2 regions of the Glutamicibacter sp. 363 genome follow, and region 1 is predicted to be linked to the other one. Evidence: predicted binding sites of a transcription regulator. Region 1 holds the regulator's gene; the other holds the start of a gene.
What was found. Region 1 encodes HrcA, which represses chaperone genes, less so after heat shock. Its sites were predicted from a motif close to TTNGCACTCGNNNNNNNCGAGTGCNAA; they were not measured.
Positions count from the first base shown of each region.

Region 2: the regulator HrcA is predicted to act here: its motif matches at 7,020-7,046, upstream of groL (chaperonin GroEL).

Region 1 is NZ_JBQSYR010000006.1:21,385-30,594, reverse strand. Features, by position in the region: gene lepA (translation elongation factor 4) at 1-1,571, shown strand, start outside; gene hemW (radical SAM family heme chaperone HemW) at 1,572-2,801, shown strand; gene ACT3UA_RS04965 (DUF4870 domain-containing protein) at 2,819-3,220, opposite strand; gene ACT3UA_RS04960 (DUF3097 domain-containing protein) at 3,312-4,181, opposite strand; gene hrcA (heat-inducible transcriptional repressor HrcA) at 4,307-5,320, shown strand; gene dnaJ (molecular chaperone DnaJ) at 5,372-6,496, shown strand; gene ACT3UA_RS04945 (16S rRNA (uracil(1498)-N(3))-methyltransferase) at 6,499-7,272, shown strand; gene ACT3UA_RS04940 (GerMN domain-containing protein) at 7,354-8,166, opposite strand; gene ACT3UA_RS04935 (PhoH family protein) at 8,565-9,210, shown strand, end outside.
Region 2 is NZ_JBQSYR010000005.1:14,328-23,981, forward strand. Features, by position in the region: gene ACT3UA_RS04220 (HsdM family class I SAM-dependent methyltransferase) at 1-119, shown strand, start outside; gene ACT3UA_RS04225 (hypothetical protein) at 122-1,048, shown strand; gene ACT3UA_RS04230 (GNAT family N-acetyltransferase) at 1,050-1,553, opposite strand; tRNA gene ACT3UA_RS04235 (tRNA-Val) at 2,019-2,095, shown strand; gene ACT3UA_RS04240 (Atu2307/SP_0267 family LLM class monooxygenase) at 2,169-3,224, opposite strand; gene ACT3UA_RS04245 (threonine/serine ThrE exporter family protein) at 3,424-5,094, shown strand; gene ACT3UA_RS04250 (uracil-DNA glycosylase) at 5,091-5,864, opposite strand; gene ACT3UA_RS04255 (DUF3263 domain-containing protein) at 6,019-6,309, shown strand; gene ACT3UA_RS04260 (LytR C-terminal domain-containing protein) at 6,355-6,957, shown strand; gene groL (chaperonin GroEL) at 7,247-8,884, shown strand; gene ACT3UA_RS04270 (DUF4031 domain-containing protein) at 9,000-9,654, opposite strand, start outside.

The DNA.
Region 1 (9,210 bases):
CGCCTGGCCACGTCGACTTCACCTATGAGGTTTCCCGTTCCCTGGCGGCCTGTGAAGGCGCGGTCCTGCTCGTTGACGCAGCACAGGGCATCGAAGCACAGACCCTGGCGAACCTCTACCTGGCCATCGAGAGCGATCTGAACATCATTCCGGTGCTCAACAAGATCGATCTGCCAAACGCGCAGCCGGAGAAGTATGCCGAAGAGCTGGCAAACCTCATCGGTTGCGATCCCGATGACGTCTTGAAGGTTTCAGGTAAGACCGGCCAAGGCGTTGAGGCTCTCCTGGATGAGGTCATCAAGCAGCTTCCGCCGCCCGTTGGCGTGGCCGATGCTCCTGCACGGGCCATGATCTTCGACTCCGTCTATGACACCTACCGCGGTGTGGTCACCTACGTTCGTGTCGTCGACGGCATGTTGCGTCCGCGCGAACGCGTCCAGATGATGTCCACCGGCAGCACGCACGAACTGCTCGAAATTGGCGTCTCCGCCCCCAACCCGGTTCCAAGTAAGGGACTGGGCGTGGGTGAGGTCGGCTACCTGATCACCGGTGTGAAGGATGTACGCCAGTCCAAGGTCGGAGACACTGTCACCAATAGCCTGAAGCCTGCCGCTGAGTCCCTCGGCGGATACGAAGATCCGAAGCCGATGGTGTTCTCGGGACTTTACCCGATGGACGGTACTGATTACCCGGCGCTGCGCGATGCTTTGGATAAGCTTCAGCTCAACGACGCCGCCCTGGTGTACGAGCCAGAGACTTCCGTCGCTTTGGGCTTCGGGTTCCGCGTTGGCTTCTTGGGGCTCTTGCACCTGGAAATCACCCGTGAGCGTTTGGAGGCCGAGTTCAACCTCGACCTGATTTCTACCGCTCCGAACGTGGTCTATGAGGTCATGGGCGAAGACAAGCAGTTGACCACCGTGACCAACCCCTCGGAGTTCCCCGAAGGCAAGATCCTCGAGGTTCACGAACCACTGGTCTCGGCAACTATTCTCGCTCCATCCGAATTCATCGGCTCGGTCATGGAATTGTGCCAGGGACGTCGCGGCACCTTGCGCGGTATGGATTACCTCAGCGAAGAACGCGTAGAAATGCGCTACACGCTGCCGCTGGCCGAGATCGTTTTCGATTTCTTCGACCATCTGAAGTCACGTACGCGTGGTTACGCATCCTTGGACTGGAAGGCCGACGGAAGTCAGGTTGCAGACCTGGTCAAGGTCGATATTCTACTGCAGGGTGAGCAGGTGGACGCGTTTAGCGCGATCACCCACCGCGACAAGGCGTACTCATACGGCGTGATGATGACCGGCAAGCTGCGTGAACTGATTCCACGCCAGCAGTTCGAGGTGCCGATTCAGGCTGCCATCGGTTCGCGCATCATCGCCCGCGAGTCCATTCGCGCCATCCGCAAGGATGTGCTGGCCAAGTGCTATGGCGGCGATATCAGCCGCAAGCGCAAGCTGCTGGAAAAGCAGAAGGCCGGTAAGAAGCGAATGAAGATGGTCGGCCGCGTGGAGGTTCCCCAGGAAGCCTTCATCGCCGCGTTGTCCACCGGCGAAGAGAAAAAGAAGTAAATGCCCTCAGTTTTGCCTGATGGCGATCCGGCTCCGGCCGATGGTCTGCTCCCCGCATTGTGTTCACACAATGCGCAGGAGCGGACCATGTCCTTTTATGTACATATTCCGTTCTGCACGGTGCGCTGCGGATACTGCGACTTCAACACCTACACCGCAAAGGAACTTGGTTCCGGGGCGAGCCAAGCCAGCTATGCGGCCACCGTCAGCCAGGAAATCAGCTTCGCTCGGCAAGTGATGGACAAATCTGGCTTGCCGCATCGTGAAATCGAGACCGTGTTCTTCGGTGGCGGCACCCCGACCCTACTGCCAGCCAGCGACCTGGTGTCGGTTTTGGCACGCATCAACAGCGAATTCGGGCTGAAGCCCGGCGCCGAGGTCACTACCGAGGCGAACCCGGATTCGGTGACCCGTGAAAGCCTGCAAGAGCTCAAGGACGGCGGGTTCACCCGCGTGTCCTTTGGCATGCAGTCGGCGGTGCCACATGTGCTGGCGGTGCTGGAGCGAACCCACGATCCCAAGGGCGTGCCGCAGGTGGTCCGCTGGGCTCGCGAAGTGGGTCTCCAGGTGAGCGTCGATCTGATCTATGGGACTCCGGGGGAGTCCTTGGAGGATTGGCGCACCAGCGTGGAAGCGGCTTTGAGCTATGAACCGGATCACATTTCGGCCTACGCGCTGATTATTGAAGAGGGCACCAAGCTTGCGGCGCAGATTCGCCGCGGACAGGTACCGAACATCGACGATGACGATCATGCCGAAAAGTATCAGCTGGCCGATGAAATGTTCGCGGCCGCGGGCTTCCGCTGGTATGAAGTTAGCAACTGGGCCAAGGGCGAAGGGCATGCTTGCCGGCATAACGTTGCCTACTGGCAAGGCGGAGACTGGTGGGGCGCCGGACCGGGTGCCCATTCGCATGTTGGTGGCCTGCGCTGGTGGAATGTGAAGCATCCTTCGGCCTACCAGCAGCGGATCGACGGCGGGATTTCCCCGGGCCACGGCCGCGAGTTCCCCGATGCCGAGGCAGTCAAACTGGAGCGCACGATGCTGCTGACCCGGTTGGGCAGCGGCATGCCGATCGCCGAATTGGATGAGCATGGCCGTCGGGCAGTTGCCGGACTCATTGCCGACGAGCTGATCGAACCGCAGTCGGCCTTTGCCGGAACGATCGTGTTAACGCAACGAGGTCGGCTCCTGGCCGACCTTGTAGTGCGGGAACTGTTGGACTTCTAAAGTTTCAGCAAGGATTGTTACTTCATTAGCCGCAGGTTGAATGCGTAGCGGTATGGGCGTCCCTTGTTAGCCTGGATGGCTGCACGGGCGCCCATCAGCGTCATATAGACCCAAAGCGCCACGGTGGCTACCGCGAACGCCCAGCCAAACCCGGGAACCAGGGTGAGCACGTTCAGCACGATGGCCAAAATGGTCAGCGGAAACGTGAAGTTGAAGGCTTCTTTCGACTCCTGCGAGGTAAAAGGTCCACGGTCGCGGTACACGGCGAAGATGATGGCCGCGGGAATGCATCCCAGTACCGCGCCGAAATGCGACATCATGGCCCATTGGCGATCCTCGGAAGGAGTCAAGGGCAAAGCCGAGACCTTGGAACCTTCGAAACGTGAATTTTCCGGCGGTACGGTCTTGCGTGCAGTCACGTGGCGCTTCCTTGTTTAGCAGTGGGTGGTCGATCTGATTCTATCGAGGATCTAGCGACGCAGAGTACAACCCGCCCTAAAAATCCAACTATTAGTCAATCGTTAGGAAACCGTAATCTTCGCTGGTTAGAAAATCGATGAGCTCCTCGACCTTACCCAGCAGCTGCGGTTCAAGCTGTGCGTAGTGGTCAACTCGGGAAAGGATGCGCTGCCAACCCAGCCCGATGTCCTCGGCAGTTGAATGCGGCCAGCCGAACGCGCGTAATATTCCGGTTTTCCAATCCGTTCCACGGGGGATCACCGGCCACTTCTCAATATTAAGTGCTGCCGGTTTCACCGCCTGCCACACGTCGACATACGGATGACCAAGAATCAGGACATGATTCGCCGCACCGGGAACCGCCATCGCTTCCTTCACGATACGTTCTTCCTTGGTGCCCGCAATCAGGTGGTCAACCAAGATCCCCAGACGCCGTTCGGGCGAGGGATTGAAAGCGCGAATGGCGCCGGCAAGATCGTCGACGCCATGCAGAGGCTCAACGACGATGCCTTCCACGCGCAGGTCATGGCCCCAGACTTTCTCCACTAGTTCGGCATCGTGCTTGCCTTCGACCCAGATCCGGCTGGCGCGTGCCTCGCGGGCCTTCAAACCGGTGACCGCCCGGGAACCGGAAGCTGAAACCATGTTCTTTGGCGCCAATGCCTTGGCTTGTGGCTCAACGATCTCCACCGGCTCGCCTTCGAGCAGGAAGCCGAAGCCCGCTTGGAAAGAGCGGGTCTTGCCCCGCCGGTCTTCTAAAACGATCACCCGCATTCCTCCGGACTTCTCGGTACGCACCACTTCGCCGACCCAACCGCTGTCCACGTCTTCGAGTAGTAGGCCCATTGATATCGGAACTTGACGCAGTTTTTTCGGTGCAGGTGCACTGAGGTCGTGGGCTCCCCAGGAGTAATTGGTCACGTACTGCCTTTCGCTGTGATCGAATACGCTCGAAATCCAATGCTAGCAACCGATGTAGGTATTAGACTTGGCACTTGATAGGTTAGAGTGCCAAATCCTTGCCGGAGTTCATAGGAGGTGTTGACGTGAGCGAGTTTCGACGTCTGGACGTTTTACGCGCCATTGTGGAGGACTACGTCCAGTCGCATGAACCGGTAGGTTCAAAGGCTTTGCTTGATCGGCATAACCTGGGAGTTTCTGCTGCCACGATTCGCAATGATATGGCCTTGCTGGAAGAAGAGGGGCTCATCGCTGCCCCGCACACCTCCTCGGGAAGAATACCCACGGAAAAAGGCTATCGCCGATTCGTTGACCAGATCGGCGAGCTTAAGCCGTTGTCTCGGGCGGAGCGCGAGGCCATCAACAAAATCTTGGATAATTCCCAGGATTTAGATGAAGTCTTGCATAGCACCGTGCGCTTGCTGGCACGTTTGACGAATCAGGTGGCGTTGATCCAGGTGCCGCACTATGACACCGCATCGCTGCGCAATCTGGACCTAGTCGGACTTGGCTCATCCCAGGTATTGATGGTCATGATTGCCTCCAATGGCACCGTCGACCAGCGGATGATCGGCACTTCCAGGGCGTATAGCGACGACGAACTGCAGGGTATGAAGCAAGGCGTGCTCAAGGCCTTTGGCGGTCGGCAGTTGGCAGATCTCGTAGGTTCGCTGACCACCGAATCAATTCCGCTCCAGCTTCTGGAAGATACGCTGTTCATGACGGTGCTCGGTTCCTTGCAGGAGATGGCACGTGCGGCTAACACCCAGCGCATCGTGATGGCGGGGACCGCGAACCTTGCCCGTTCGGTGGGAGATTTCCCGCTGACGCTCACCCCGGTGCTCGAAGCGCTTGAAGAGCAGGTGGTGCTGCTGAAGCTGTTCTCCGAGTTGGAAGCGGACTCTCGGGGCGTGGCGGTAGCCATTGGCACCGAGCACCATTACGGGCAGCTTTCCGACGCAACGGTCATCGCGACAACCTATGGCTCGGACACCAGGAACAAGCTTGGAGTGCTCGGTCCGACGCGGATGAATTATCCAACCTCCATGTCTTCGGTCCGGGCGGTTGCCCGTTACCTGTCAAAGATTTTGACGAACTAGTTTCGTCAGCAACAACGTTTTATATTTTTACGAAAGGACACGGCGAATATCGTGAGCTCGCATTACGAGACGCTGGGTGTTGCCCAGGACGCGACCCCGCAGGAAATCAAGAGCGCCTACCGCAAGCTGGCGCGCAAGCTGCACCCCGATGTCAACCCAGGCGAGGGGGCAGCCGAGCAGTTCAAGCTCGTCACACGAGCCTACGAAGTCCTTTCCGACGAAAAGAAGCGCGCCAACTTCGACGCCACCGGCGACCTGAACGGCAACGGCCAGCAGGGATTCGGCGGCGGAGGCCAGAACTTCGGTGGCTTCGGCGACATCTTCGAACAGTTCTTCGGCGGCGGGCAAGCCCAAGGGCCGGCCTCGCGCACGCAGGCCGGCCGCGACGCGCTGATCACCATCACCATCGATTTGGTCGACGCTGTCAAGGGCACCGTATACCCGCTCGAGATGGAAACGGCCGTCACCTGCAAGGTCTGTGAAGGCTCTTGCTGCCGGCCCGGCACCAGCCCGGTTACCTGCGAAACCTGCCGCGGTGCGGGCCAGATCCAGCGTCCGGTGCGTTCCTTCCTCGGCCAGATGATGACCGTGGAAACTTGCCCGGCCTGCCGTGGCTTTGGCACGACCATTCCGGATCCATGCAATGAATGCAATGGCGAGGGACGCGTGCGCGAGCACGTCTCGAAGTCGCTGAACATTCCGGCCGGTGTCGATGCCGGCACTCGTATCCAGCTGCGCGGACAGGGCGAAGCCGGTCCCGGCGGTGGCCCGAACGGAAACCTCTTCGTCGAAATCGACGTACGCCGCCACAAGGTCTTCGAACGCGCGCAGACCGACTTGCACGCGAAGATGGCCATCCCAATGACCGGCGCCGCCCTCGGTTGCGAGCTGAAGCTGGAAACCTTCGATGGTGAACAGCAGATCACCGTGGAATCGGGCGCCCAGGACGGGGACACCATCACTCTGCCAGGGCTGGGTGTGCCGCGCCTGCGCGGTGGCAAGCGTGGCGACATCGTGGTGCACCTGCAGGTGGAGACTCCGACGAAGCTGGACGCCGCACAGCGTGAGCTGCTCGAGCAGCTGGCGGCATTGCGTGGCGAAGAGATGACCGCCGGCCGCGTCGAACAGTCCGGTGGAATGTTCTCGCGACTGCGTGACAAGTTGAACCAACGCTGAGCATGAGCAATCACAGCTTCGTGATCGACGCTCAGCAAGCAGCTGAGGCCATGGTGGGGGACAGCTTGGAGCTCACCGGGCCCGAGGCCCACCATGCGGTTGCGGTCAAGCGTGTGGCGCCCGGCGAGGAGCTGGACTTGCTCGACGGCACCGGGCTCCGGTTGCGAGTCAAGGTCAGTGCCGCGGCCAAGGACCTGCTCAGCGTGACCGTGGTGGAACGCATCGAAGAAGCGCCGCCGGTCCACCCGGTCGGCCTGGTGCAGGCGCTGGCCAAGGGCGACCGGGATCTACAGGCCGTGGAATCGGCGGTGGAACTGGGAATTTTCACGGTCCGCCCCTGGCAGGCCGATCGATCGATTGTGCGTTGGAATGGGCCGAAGGCCGAAAAGGCCTTAGCTAAATGGCGTTCGCAGGTGCGTTCGGCACAGAAGCAGTCACGCCGCGCCTTCGAACCAAAGGTCTTGGACCCGCTCGGGTCCAAGGCTCTGGCCGGACAGATCGCGCAGCTTGCTGCCCAGGGCGAGCTGGTTCTGATCCTGCATGAATCAGCTAAATGCTCGGTGGCCGAGGAAACCCGGTCGTGGCTCGATTCGGCCCCGGCGCATGCGGGGGTGACGTTGGTAGTGGGCCCCGAAGGCGGGATCAGCGACGCGGAGCTCGATCAGTTTGTCGGCGCCGGAGCCAAGGCCGCGCTCTTAGGCGAGCACGTGCTACGCGCTTCGACGGCCGGGCCGGCAGCCCTCGTTCTGGTTCGGCATCTGCTCGGAGAACTGTAGCCGCCGAAAGGTTCAGCAATTAAGAAGTTCCGCAGGCCGACGGCCTGCGGAACTTTTTAATTGGTAGCGAATATTCGCAGCCTATTTAATGGTGAACTCGCTGGATACCGAGGCGATCTTTTCTTCGGATCCGGATTCCCTGCCCCAGAAGGTGAGTTTGTAGGCGCCTACGCTCAGCTGCTTGGTGAAATCAAAGGAGCCATCGGGATTGACCTTATCTTCCGGGATTGGCTTCTCGGCGGTGAGCACGGTGAGCTTTCCCGACTTGTCCTTGCTCTCCAAGCTGTAATAGATGCCGTCGCTGAACTTCGAGGCGCGAGCATTGAACTGGATCTGACCGGCCTTGCGGGTCGACCCGTATTGCGGGTCGATAATCCAAATCGGGGCCATGAATGAGGCATCGCGGTCGTAGGAGTCCGCCAGTCGCAAGTCGCCGAAGACCGTGGCGTTGGCCCGGCCGTCAACCAGAATTCTCACTTTCGGTGGCAGCGAGCCAACGAGGAGGCCTGCGTTGGACGCGGCGGCGGTGGCGGTGAACACCAGCTGCTGAATTGTGCGTTCGGAAAGGCCACGATCAAGCTTTGCACCGAAGACCTTCTCCGGTAGGTCCAGGGTGATCACATTGTCCTGGTTCATGGACACGCCAACTTCACCCGAAGGCTTCAGATGCGTGTACCACTCGGCATTGGCCGGCTTTTCGTTGAGCAGGTAGGAGATTGAATCGCCGATCGGCTCGCCAGTGGCGTTTTTTGTGGCGTACTCGCGGTAGAGGAAAACCCCGAGGTCCATATTTTCAAGCCAGTAGATCGGGAGCCTGTCGATCGGGGAATGGTGCTCCACCGAATCGTTGGCAGGAGGCAGTCCCACGGTACCCGCGGCAGTACTGATCGGCATTTCGTGGGATTCTTCGCGCGAGGCAAGACCGCAGCCAGCTGCTACGACGAGAGTTAAACAGACTCCGGTGACGGTTACCCGCTTGGAGATCAACCTCGTAATTCTTCCTTGCACTACTTACCAATCCGTTGATTATTCACTTGACACCTTGCTGTAAACCAGCTCTGGCGCTCAAATAGTTTGGCACATGATGGCGCCCGGGATCGCCAAAAAGGAGTCTAACGAAGGATTCGTAACCAAATCTATACCTTTACCACCACAGATGCTTTAGAATCACTTCAGATTTTTGTGCTCTAGCTACCTGCGAAATTATCCCCTAAGCGTGCTGAACTAGATAGACTGTAGGGGACAAGAACAATAATCATTGCCAAGCTCAGCAAAGGGGCACTAAGCACTGCATGCAGGTTGAACAGAACAAGATGCCGGTCGAATCCGGCCCCGCGTCATTGACGATCACCTTCGACACTCCCGAACTCATGGTTGCCACGCTGGGTCCAAGCGATGAATTGTTGCGCATTCTGACCGGCGCCTACCCGCTGGTGCAGTTTCGCCCCAATGGCGCTTCCTTGACCCTGGTTGGCGAGCCCGTGCAGGTGCGCAAGGCTCAGCGTGTGACCGAAGAGGCCCGTGCACTTGCCAGCCGCGGCTCCCGGATGAGCGCAGACACCATTGAGCAGATCATCAAGATGCTCTCCGCCGGTGGTGCCGATGCGCCCACCGACGTCCTCGGGCTGAAGATTCTCTCCGGACGGGGACGCGCGATCCGGCCGAAAACGCTGAATCAGAAAAGCTATGTCGACGCCATCGAAGACAACACGGTGACCTTCGGCGTGGGTCCTGCCGGTACCGGCAAAACTTTCCTGGCCATGGCTATGGCCGTGGCAGCCTTGCAGGCGAAAGAAGTCAGCCGCATCATCTTGACTCGTCCCGCCGTAGAAGCCGGGGAGAAACTGGGCTTTTTGCCCGGAAGCCTCACGGAGAAAATCGATCCCTATCTGCGTCCGCTCTATGATGCGCTGCACGACATGATCGACCCGGAGACCA
Region 2 (9,654 bases), on a different contig from region 1:
ACAAGATTGTGTTGGGAACGATGCTGGAACTAGACGCCGCCGCGATCGGTGCGCTACGCGGAGCGCGCCAAGACATGCTGGAACGACGTAAGTCACGAGCTAAGGCAGTGGAGAACTAAGCGTGGGAACTGGCACAGTCGAGAAAACCCTGGCCTTCGCCGAATACGATGCGACGTTGATGTCTGCGGCCAAAGATTCGCCGTGGATCCGCAACGGAGCCGTCACCGAGGAGTTCACCCCTTCCTTCGACGTTCTCGAGCGGTTGCTAAGCATTCCAGTGCGTTCTAAGGCCGCGACCCGTTCCGGTCGTTTTGCCCAGGGCGTCGACGCTTGGCTAGCTCATGAACTCCGCCGGGCGGGATTCGATGCAGACCTCGTCTGGCCACGCGCGGAAGCGCCACGGGTGTTGTCTTCGGACATCCTCGAATTGCTGCGCAAGCTACCCGAACGGCTCTCCGACGAACTGCATGAAGCAATCCTGGCCGGCAAGGCCGGAAGCACCGACGCCAGGATACTGGGTCGCGCCTACATGAAGCAGACCGACGTGGTGATGACACACTGGTCAACCGGACCAGAACTGCTATTGAGCACCAAGGCGATGACCTCCTCCTTCGGGAAGAACCTGTCCAATCGGTACGAAGAAGCGTACGGGGACGCGGCCAATCTGCGTGCCCGCTACCCGCTGGCGGCTGTGGGATTCTATTTTGTGCAGCGCGCGACCATTTTAGAAACCGAACCGGCAGCTTTCCGGCGTACCGTGGACATGATCCGCAAGCTACGCGACTTCGGAGATGGCTTTGGCTATACCGCCACCGGACTATTGCTCGTGGACTGGGATGATAGTGACGAGCAACCAGCGGTCAAGGTGGTCCACAACCCGGTGCCCGAAGATGTTGGTACCGCTCAGTTTTTGAATGCCATGGTGGACTCGGTGCTGAAAGTTACCCCGATCGACCTGCATGAGTCGGCGCGCGCTCGCCGAGCGGGTGAGGTAGTTCCGGTGCCAGGGCATGAGCTCGTCGATGAGCTACAAGAAGCGCTCTTTTAACTCATCTGGTTGTGTGAACTTGTGGCGAATGCCAAGAGCTCTGCAAAGGTCGAAGCGCATGGCCCGTCAGTGTACTGGGCGCGACGTCACGCTGCGGAAAGTACGGCAGCGAATCCGATGCGAGAGCGGTGGCGCGATAAATGTACTTGGTCCGCCCGTCGAATTCGAAAGCCCGTTCGCGTTCCCATAGTTCGGAGCGTTCGTAGGCTGCCCATGAGCTGGGATTCGCCGAATCAATAACGGTGATGGGTATGCAGCCTGCCTGCACAACGAACTCCAGACGCAGGTCGGTCACTTGCTGGCGTATGCCTTGCCGACGATATTCTGGGCGGACCGCCATGCAACCTAGCTCAAGCGCGCCCATGGCGCTAGTGGGAGCAAGTACCGAGTCGTGCACGACTCCGGCTGCGACCAGAATACCTGAGTCACGGACGCTGACCACACAACGTGCGCGTTCTATTTTTTGATTCCATCGATCATCGATTTCAGGGTACAAGGTGGCCATTTCGGTGCGAAAAGCACCAGAAGGAGCTGTTGATGACAGGGCGTAGCGAAGGGTGGGGCGCACTGGGAACCGTCCTGAATGCTAAGACGAACGAACTATCTGGTTGTTGCTTTTCGGCGGGATGCAGAGCAAGGGATTTCGTTGGCCGTTAGGGTCCGCCGCCGGTGGCTTTCGACAACGTCGTTGCAGGGCTGAGTATGAGCACGAGGAACTAAAAAAATTATGCATTCAATCCCTGCATGTTCGCAAGAGAAAATAGCGGCCATAAAGTGAAATCTAGATAAACTAAAGGCACTTTTATCCTGGACCTGCCGTAGGCGGAATTCCTTTTGAGGTACGGCCCTTGGCAGGCGCCGTGGTTGGCACCGCAACCGCAAACAGCGCGGCAACTGGCGCCGATTTTGCGGCCGAGGCAAAGACCGCTAAGATCGTTTAGGTGCTTGACCGGGAGGTCGGCGCAGAGATGGATCTTTAGCTCAGTTGGTTAGAGCGTTCGCCTCACACGCGAAAGGTCGCTGGTTCGAGTCCAGTAAGATCCACCAGATAAAGAGAAAACCACCGCTGCCGGTGGTTTTCTCTTTATTTAACTTCCTTTGAATCGCGCTTAGCGGCGGGTTATTCGGCCAGTAGCTCGTGAACGAGCGGTTTGACTTCGTTGCCAAGCAGCTCGATGCTGTCGAGCATGGTTTCGTGTGGCAAAGAGCCTGCCGAATATTTGATGTCTATTCGACTTAGTCCGAGGCTTTTGGCGACCTTTGCCATCTTCGCGGCGACGGTCAACGGACTACCGGCCATCATGGAGCCCTCGGGCCCCATAGCGGCTTCCAAACGCATTTTGCTGACCGGCGGCCACCCGCGTTCGGCGCCCAGACGATTCATGGTGCGCTGATAGTGCGGCCACAGCAGTTCGAGAGCTTCCGTATCGGTCGGTGCAACTAATCCGTGGAAGTGCGCACCCACCTTTTGTGGTTGCTTGCCCAGCTCTTTCAGAGCGCGGTGGTAGAGCCGAACTAGCTGTTCGAAGGCTGAGGGCTGGCCACCAATGATGGCGAGAAAGAGCGGAAGCCCGTGGCGGGCGGCGCGAAGTACCGACTGCGGGCTGCCACCGACTCCAACCCAAGTGGTGAGTGGATCATTTTCCAAGAGCGGATAGAGCTGTTGGTTGGTCAAGGCGCCGCGGTGTTCTCCAGACCAAGTCACTGGCTCTCCGGTTCGGACCTTAGCCAGAAGATCGAGTTTTTCTTCGAAGAGCGATTCGTAGTCGTCGAGGTTGAGCCCGAACAACGGGAAGGACTCTATGAAGGAGCCGCGTCCGGCGATAATTTCGGCACGTCCCTGCGCGATAGCATCGAGCGTTGCGAAGCGCTCGTACACCCGAACCGGGTCATCGCTGGAGAGCACAGTTACCGCGGTTCCGAGGCGGATCTTGTCGGTGACTTGCGCCAGCGCCGCGAGAATTATTTCCGGCGACGATACAGCGTAATCGTCTCGGTGGTGTTCTCCAACGCCGAAGAAATCAAGGCCGACTTCTTCGGCCTTCCGCCCTTCGACGATGACATTGCGAATAACCTGGGCGTGCGATAACTGCTTGCCATGCTGATCTTCGGAGAGATCCCCGAAAGTTTCAACTCCAATTTCAGGCCGTAGGCTTGTTTGACCGATGGAACTCACGATGGTCCTCTTCTCTTAGGCTTACATGCGATTGCATCTAAATAGGTAACCAGTCATCCGACAAAATTATTTCCGAGGGCAAAATATGCCAGATGTGTTCAGGGATACTTGGCCTATTTTGATTCCATCCTCCCGCTTTACTTGCCTTGGTTGTATCGTGAGGTTGACGGATAGAACGAGAGCCTAGGGGGAGTGGTTCGTGGCGCAGCAAGACCATGGTGAGAAGCACACGGATTCGAAAAATCCAGGAGAGGATCCTTCGCCATTGGCTGGGTCGCTACCTCGTATTTCGACGAGTGAAATCAACATGGGGCACCTTCCCGAGACGGCGTCTTTTGAGACGACCATGGCCTCCGAACTACCGTTAAATACCGCGGTAAGTGCGAGCGTTGCGTCAGCGGACGTGGCGGACATCGAGTCGCGTACCGGCCAGGTCTATACCTCCGATGACGGCATTACACTAATGCCTACGCGAGCCAACCCGGTGGCTCGCCGATTGCTGGCAAAAATGTGGATCTCGGATACGCCACCGACCGAGGCGCTGAAGGTCGTTGACCGATTGCGCGGCACCCCCTACGCGAACCCTAGGGTCAACGTCGATCAAGATGCTTCGGCGCGGCGAACCATGGAGTTCGCGCTGGACCTTGGCGAAACGCTGATTCGTTATGGGGCTGGCGCCTTGGAAGTGGAAACCAGCATCATCGCGGTGACCGCAGCACTAGGGCTTAGCCACCTAGACGTGGATATCACCAATCAATCCTTGCACCTGAACTACAGCCCGCCAGAAGCTGAGAGCTACTCCATTCTGCGCGTGGTGCGTTCGTACACCACGAACTACGCGGGCATGGTGATGGTGCACGAGCTGGTTTCGGACATCATCGCAGGCGGCGTATCGCGTACCGAATCTGCCAAGCGGCTCAAGGAGATCACACGGAAGCCGAAGCCTTTCCCGCGTTGGTTCGTTGCGGTGGGACAATCGGTTTTCGCCGCCGCCTTCGTCCTGTTCATCGGTGGGTCATGGCTCGGCGCGCTCGTCGCGATGGCTTCCTCCTGGCTGATTTCGCAGATCGGCCGGTACGGGTCCCGCTGGCGCGTCCCAGAGTTCTTCACCGTGGCGACCTCGACATTTACCGTCACCGGAATAGCCTTGCTCAGCCATCAAGTCCACGCCCCATTGGACCCGGCATTGGTAGTCTCTGGTGGCATCCTGCTTCTGCTGCCTTCGGGTAGATTTGTTTCGGCGCTACAAGACGCAATCAACGGCTTCCCGGTCACCGCGGTCGGACGTCTCTTTTCCGCGGGGTTGACCTATACGGCGATCCTTTCGGGGATCTCCGCGGCGTTGGTGGTTTCATCCGTATTGGGCGGGGACGAAGTCGATGTTCATAAAATCGCTGCCACCGATTATCCGGCATGGATGCTCATCGCGCTGGTAGCAGTCGCCATTCTGGCCGGTTCGGTCACCGAACAGACCGCACAGCGCTTGTTGCTGCCTACCGCGTTGATCGCGGTCGGCGGCTATTTGGTGCTGCTATTGGCGGAGCAGGTCGGGCTTGGAGCCCGGGCAACGCCAGCGGTGGTGTCCACGGTCATTGGCTTTGCTGCACGCTTCTTGGCGGACAAATTGAATTCACCGCAGCTAGTGATCGCCGCCCCGGCGGTCATGTTCATGCTGCCCGGCCTGATGATCTTCCGGGCCATGTACGGCATCGTTTTCGACGAGGATGAAATGTTCGCCGGCCTGGTGGAAATGTTCAACGCGTTTGCGATCATGCTGTCCATCGCCGGTGGCGTGGTCTTCGGCGACACCCTGTGCCGTCCGCTGACCTCCAACGCACGGCGCGAACGCCGGCGTATCCGCCGCCGTTAGCCGGCCGGCAGATTCCATTCAATAGGCGCCTGACCGGATTCGGCCAGGTGCCTATTAATTTTCGAAAAATGCTTTGACCCAAAGAATCCACGTGAAGCGGATAGCGGGGAAGGATGAGCGCTGCGAAGCTGGGGCATATTGTTCATCAGGGTACCTAGCTTCTGTGCGTGGGCACCCCATAGAACGGCCACCACCGGCACCTTGCGGGCATTGAGCGTAGCGATGATTGCTTCTACCACCGGTGCCCAGCCAAGCTTCTGGTGACTGCCGGCGTTTGACGCAGTCACAGAGAGAACCTGATTGAGCAGCATGACCCCTTGCTCATGCCAAGCGCCGAGGTCAGGGTGCCCGGCCTCGGGCACGCCAAGATCCGCGTACAGCTCTTTGTAAATATTGCGCAAGCTGCGCGGCAAGGGGCGCACAGTCTTCGCTGCGGCGAAGGCCAGCCCGTTCGCATGTCCGGGCGTCGGATAGGGGTCTTGGCCCATGATCAAGACTTTGATCTCGGCTGCGGGGAGCGATAGTGCGCGCAACATCACCTCTGGGGCTGGGAGTATCTCCTCGCCAGCCTGTGAGCGTGCCGCCAACTTATGCGCGATTTCCTGCAACACGCCATCGAGCGGTTCCAAAGTGGAAACCCAATCCGCGGCGATAAACCCGCGACTTGCCAGCGATTTTGCACCAAAGAAGAAGGGGAAGTCTTCGGCGGAATATGCCGGTGGCGCGGTAGGCTCGGGAGCGTCGAAAAGGGCGGGCTGCTCGTTGTTCATGGCAACCATTCTGCCGTTTTTGCGGCGCGGTTGTGCCGCGTTACACGGCACGGCGTTGGTTGATTGGTTAGAATATCGGTGGTGTGTCCACCACGCGTGGATAAATATGCATGAATAGACCCGACTTTTCGAAGTTCAAGGATGAGGTGAACGTATGGCTGGCAATGAGGTTTTAGTAGATTTCGTGATGAACCCCGACTCGGAGCTGGACGAGCGTTCACAACAGATCTTGAACATGGAGAAGCTGTGGTGGAAGTATGCCGGAGCCAAGGAACAAGCTATTACCAAGCAGTTCTCTATCTCGCCGACAAACTACTATCAGCTACTCAACCAGCTGATCGACACGGATGCGGCGATGGCCTATGACCCAATGCTGGTAAAGCGGTTGCGTAGACTTCGATCTACTAAGCGTCGTGTGAGCGGTACCGTCGGCGGGGAACGCTAAGTTCATAGCCGGCCTCGGCCAGCCAGACCTCGAGCAAGGACAAGAATGACCAACTACCCACGTGACGAATTCGATCGCGTTCCGGAGTTTAGTACCCGTGTTGGGTCGCATCATGCCCACGGCTGGGCGCAGTCTGCCGCCGCCAAGGGCAAGGACAGCAAGCTTCGTTGGGTAGTTCTGTCCGCGATTGCGGTGCTGTTGATTGGTGGCGCCGGATTCTTCTTTGGTCCAGGCATTGCCGATCGTCTAGCAGGTTCCGAACCGAGCCAAACCTCTGCACCGGCGGAGAGCGAAGACTCTTCTGACCAAAGCGAAGCAGCATCCGAAAGCGCAACTCCGTCTAGCACCATCGATGACGCTGACGTGTTGTACGGACAACTCATCGGCGTGTACAACGGCGCAAGTATTGCAGGAGTTGCAGGGGCAGGCGAAGAATTGCTTGCCGAGGCTGATTTCACGAATATCGTGACGGATAATTGGACCCGAGACGCCGAGACTTCGACGGTGTATTACATGTCCGAGGCCTACCGGACCACCGCGGAAAAAGCCGCCGAAGTCTTGAACATCGATGAGGTTCTGCAGACCCGGAACATCCCCAACCGAGTTTCGGTCGTCCTTGGTGCTGACGATACGTTGAACTCGAAGTAATAATTAGCTTCGCTCACAGCCGATCAGCTTGCACTCGCCATGCGAGAGTGCCAATATTTGTATTAGCACTCATGCGTTACGACTGCTAATGCCGATCGGTTGTTCGTTTTAGAATCGAACCCTTTCGTCTCGGCGGTTGCTCAACGCACGGAGCGTGAAGAATACCTCAGATAGCGAGAGCTAATCCGAATTGTCGGCCCGATGCCGGCAACGGTGTGCTCGTCCGTCGCGGGCGCTGTCTGTCGGTTGCATTTTCGCAAAATCGTCCCCGAAAGGACCGAAAGCCACTATGGCCAAGATGATTGCATTTGACGAGGAAGCACGCCGCGGACTTGAGCGCGGCCTGAACATTCTGGCGGACGCCGTTAAGGTGACCTTGGGCCCACGCGGTCGCAACGTTGTTTTGGAGAAGAAGTGGGGCGCACCCACGATCACCAACGACGGTGTGTCCATCGCCAAGGAAATCGAGCTCGAGGATCCATACGAGAAGATCGGTGCCGAGCTCGTCAAGGAAGTTGCCAAGAAGACTGACGACGTCGCCGGTGATGGCACCACCACCGCTACCGTGCTCGCTCAGGCTCTGGTCAAGGAAGGCCTGCGCAACGTTGCTGCCGGCGCCGACCCAATCGCGCTACGCCGCGGCATTGACAAGGCTGTAGAAGCCGTCACCGCCGAACTGTTCGCTGCTGCTAAGAAGATCGAATCCAAGGAGCAGATCGCTGCTACCGCTTCGATCTCCGCTGGCGATCCAGAAATCGGCGCACTGATCGCCGAAGCACTGGACAAGGTTGGCGAGCAGGGCGTTATCACCGTAGAAGAGTCCAACACCTTCGGCCTTGAGCTGGAGCTGGCCGAGGGCATGCGCTTCGACAAGGGCTACATCTCCGCATACTTCGTCACCGACGCTGAGCGTCAGGAGACCGTGCTGGAAGACCCGTACATCCTGATCGTCAACTCGAAGATCTCCTCGGTCAAGGATATGGTTTCCTTGCTGGAGAAGGTCATGCAGTCGAACAAGTCGCTGCTGATCATCGCCGAAGACGTAGAGGGCGAAGCACTGGCCACCCTGATCCTGAACAAGATCCGTGGCCTGTTCAAGTCTGTAGCAGTCAAGGCTCCAGGCTTCGGCGATCGTCGCAAGGCAATGCTGACCGACATCGCACTGCTGACCGGTGGTCAGGTTGTTTCCGAGGAAATCGGCCTGTCGCTGGACACTGTTGGCCTCGAAGTTCTGGGTACCGCCCGCAAGGTCGTTATCACCAAGGACGAGACCACCATCGTTGAAGGCGGCGGCGACGCCGACGCTATCGAGGGCCGCAAGGCGCAGATCGCAGCCGAAATCAAGAACACCGATTCGGATTACGACCGCGAGAAGCTGCAGGAGCGCCACGCAAAGCTTTCCGGTGGTGTCGCTGTGCTGAAGGCCGGCGCCGCAACCGAGGTGGAGCTCAAGGAGCGCAAGCACCGTATCGAAGATGCTGTGCGCAACGCTAAGGCAGCTGTTGAAGAGGGCATCGTCGCCGGTGGTGGCGTGGCTCTGATTCAGGCAGGCGCCGCAGCATTCGCCAAGCTTGTGTTGGAAGGCGACGAAGCCACCGGCGCGAACATTGTTCGTGTTGGCATCGAAGCTCCACTGAAGCAGATCGCACTGAACGCCGGCATGGAGCCAGGCGTAGTCGCTGACAAGGTCAAGGGCCTGCCAGCTGGCCACGGCCTGAACGCTGCCACCGGTCAGTACGTTGACCTGTTGGAAGCCGGCGTCAATGACCCAGTGAAGGTGACTCGTTCGGCACTGCAGAACGCTGCATCTATCGCCGGTCTGTTCCTCACCACCGAGGCAGTCGTTGCAGATAAGCCAGCTCCTGCTGGCGCTGCCATGCCAGGTGGCGACGACATGGGTGGCATGGGCGGAATGGGCGGCTTCTAAGCTTCCGTACTTCCCAGGCGCCTGTTTCGCAGGAGAACCTGAACCCGAGGGCTTGCTTCACTACGAAGCAGGCCCTCGGGCCGTTAACCGTCAAGCTTGCTGCGTTTGAGCGTTCTTAGGCCTGCGCATGGAGCCGGTCAAGCTCGGCCGCGAGGTTCGCCCGTGCTTGCTTTTCCCAGCGCTCCTGAGCAGACGCGGTGTTATACAGCCGGTCTTTACGCAGGAGCTCACGAAGAATGCTTGCTCGGCCTCGGGCAAAGTCCGCCGCCGGCACATGATCGTATTCGTCCCGGATAGCCTGGGCATAGCGTTGATAGGCCTTGGCTGGTCGTGCCAAAACCTCTAGGTCTGCGTCGCTGAGCAACGCTCCGAGCAGATCGCCTTCGGCAGGTCGATGCTCGATGGTCAGCAGAATCAATTGTTGAACCTTGGCAAGAGCCTCATCGGTAATCAGCCCATGCAAGCTGCGCGCTGCTAAGTTCGCAGAATCTAATTCGTCCTCGGCGGTGCCCTCGTAGACGGCATCATGAAACCAAGCAGCCAACTCCAATATTTGCCGATCCTGCGGCTCAACCTGTGTGCCGCAGAGCCAGTCCAATGCCTCAAGGACCGCGAGCAGGTGAACCCGATCGTGGTAGCGGCGGTGCTCCTGGCTCCAACGAAGCAATAATTCTTCGGCCAAGGCCCGTTGCCCGGACAAGGTCCGTTCCCAACGCTTCAGCAATGCAGGATTGAGCCGTTCGGGGCGGAACCGGGCAGGGATCCGAAGA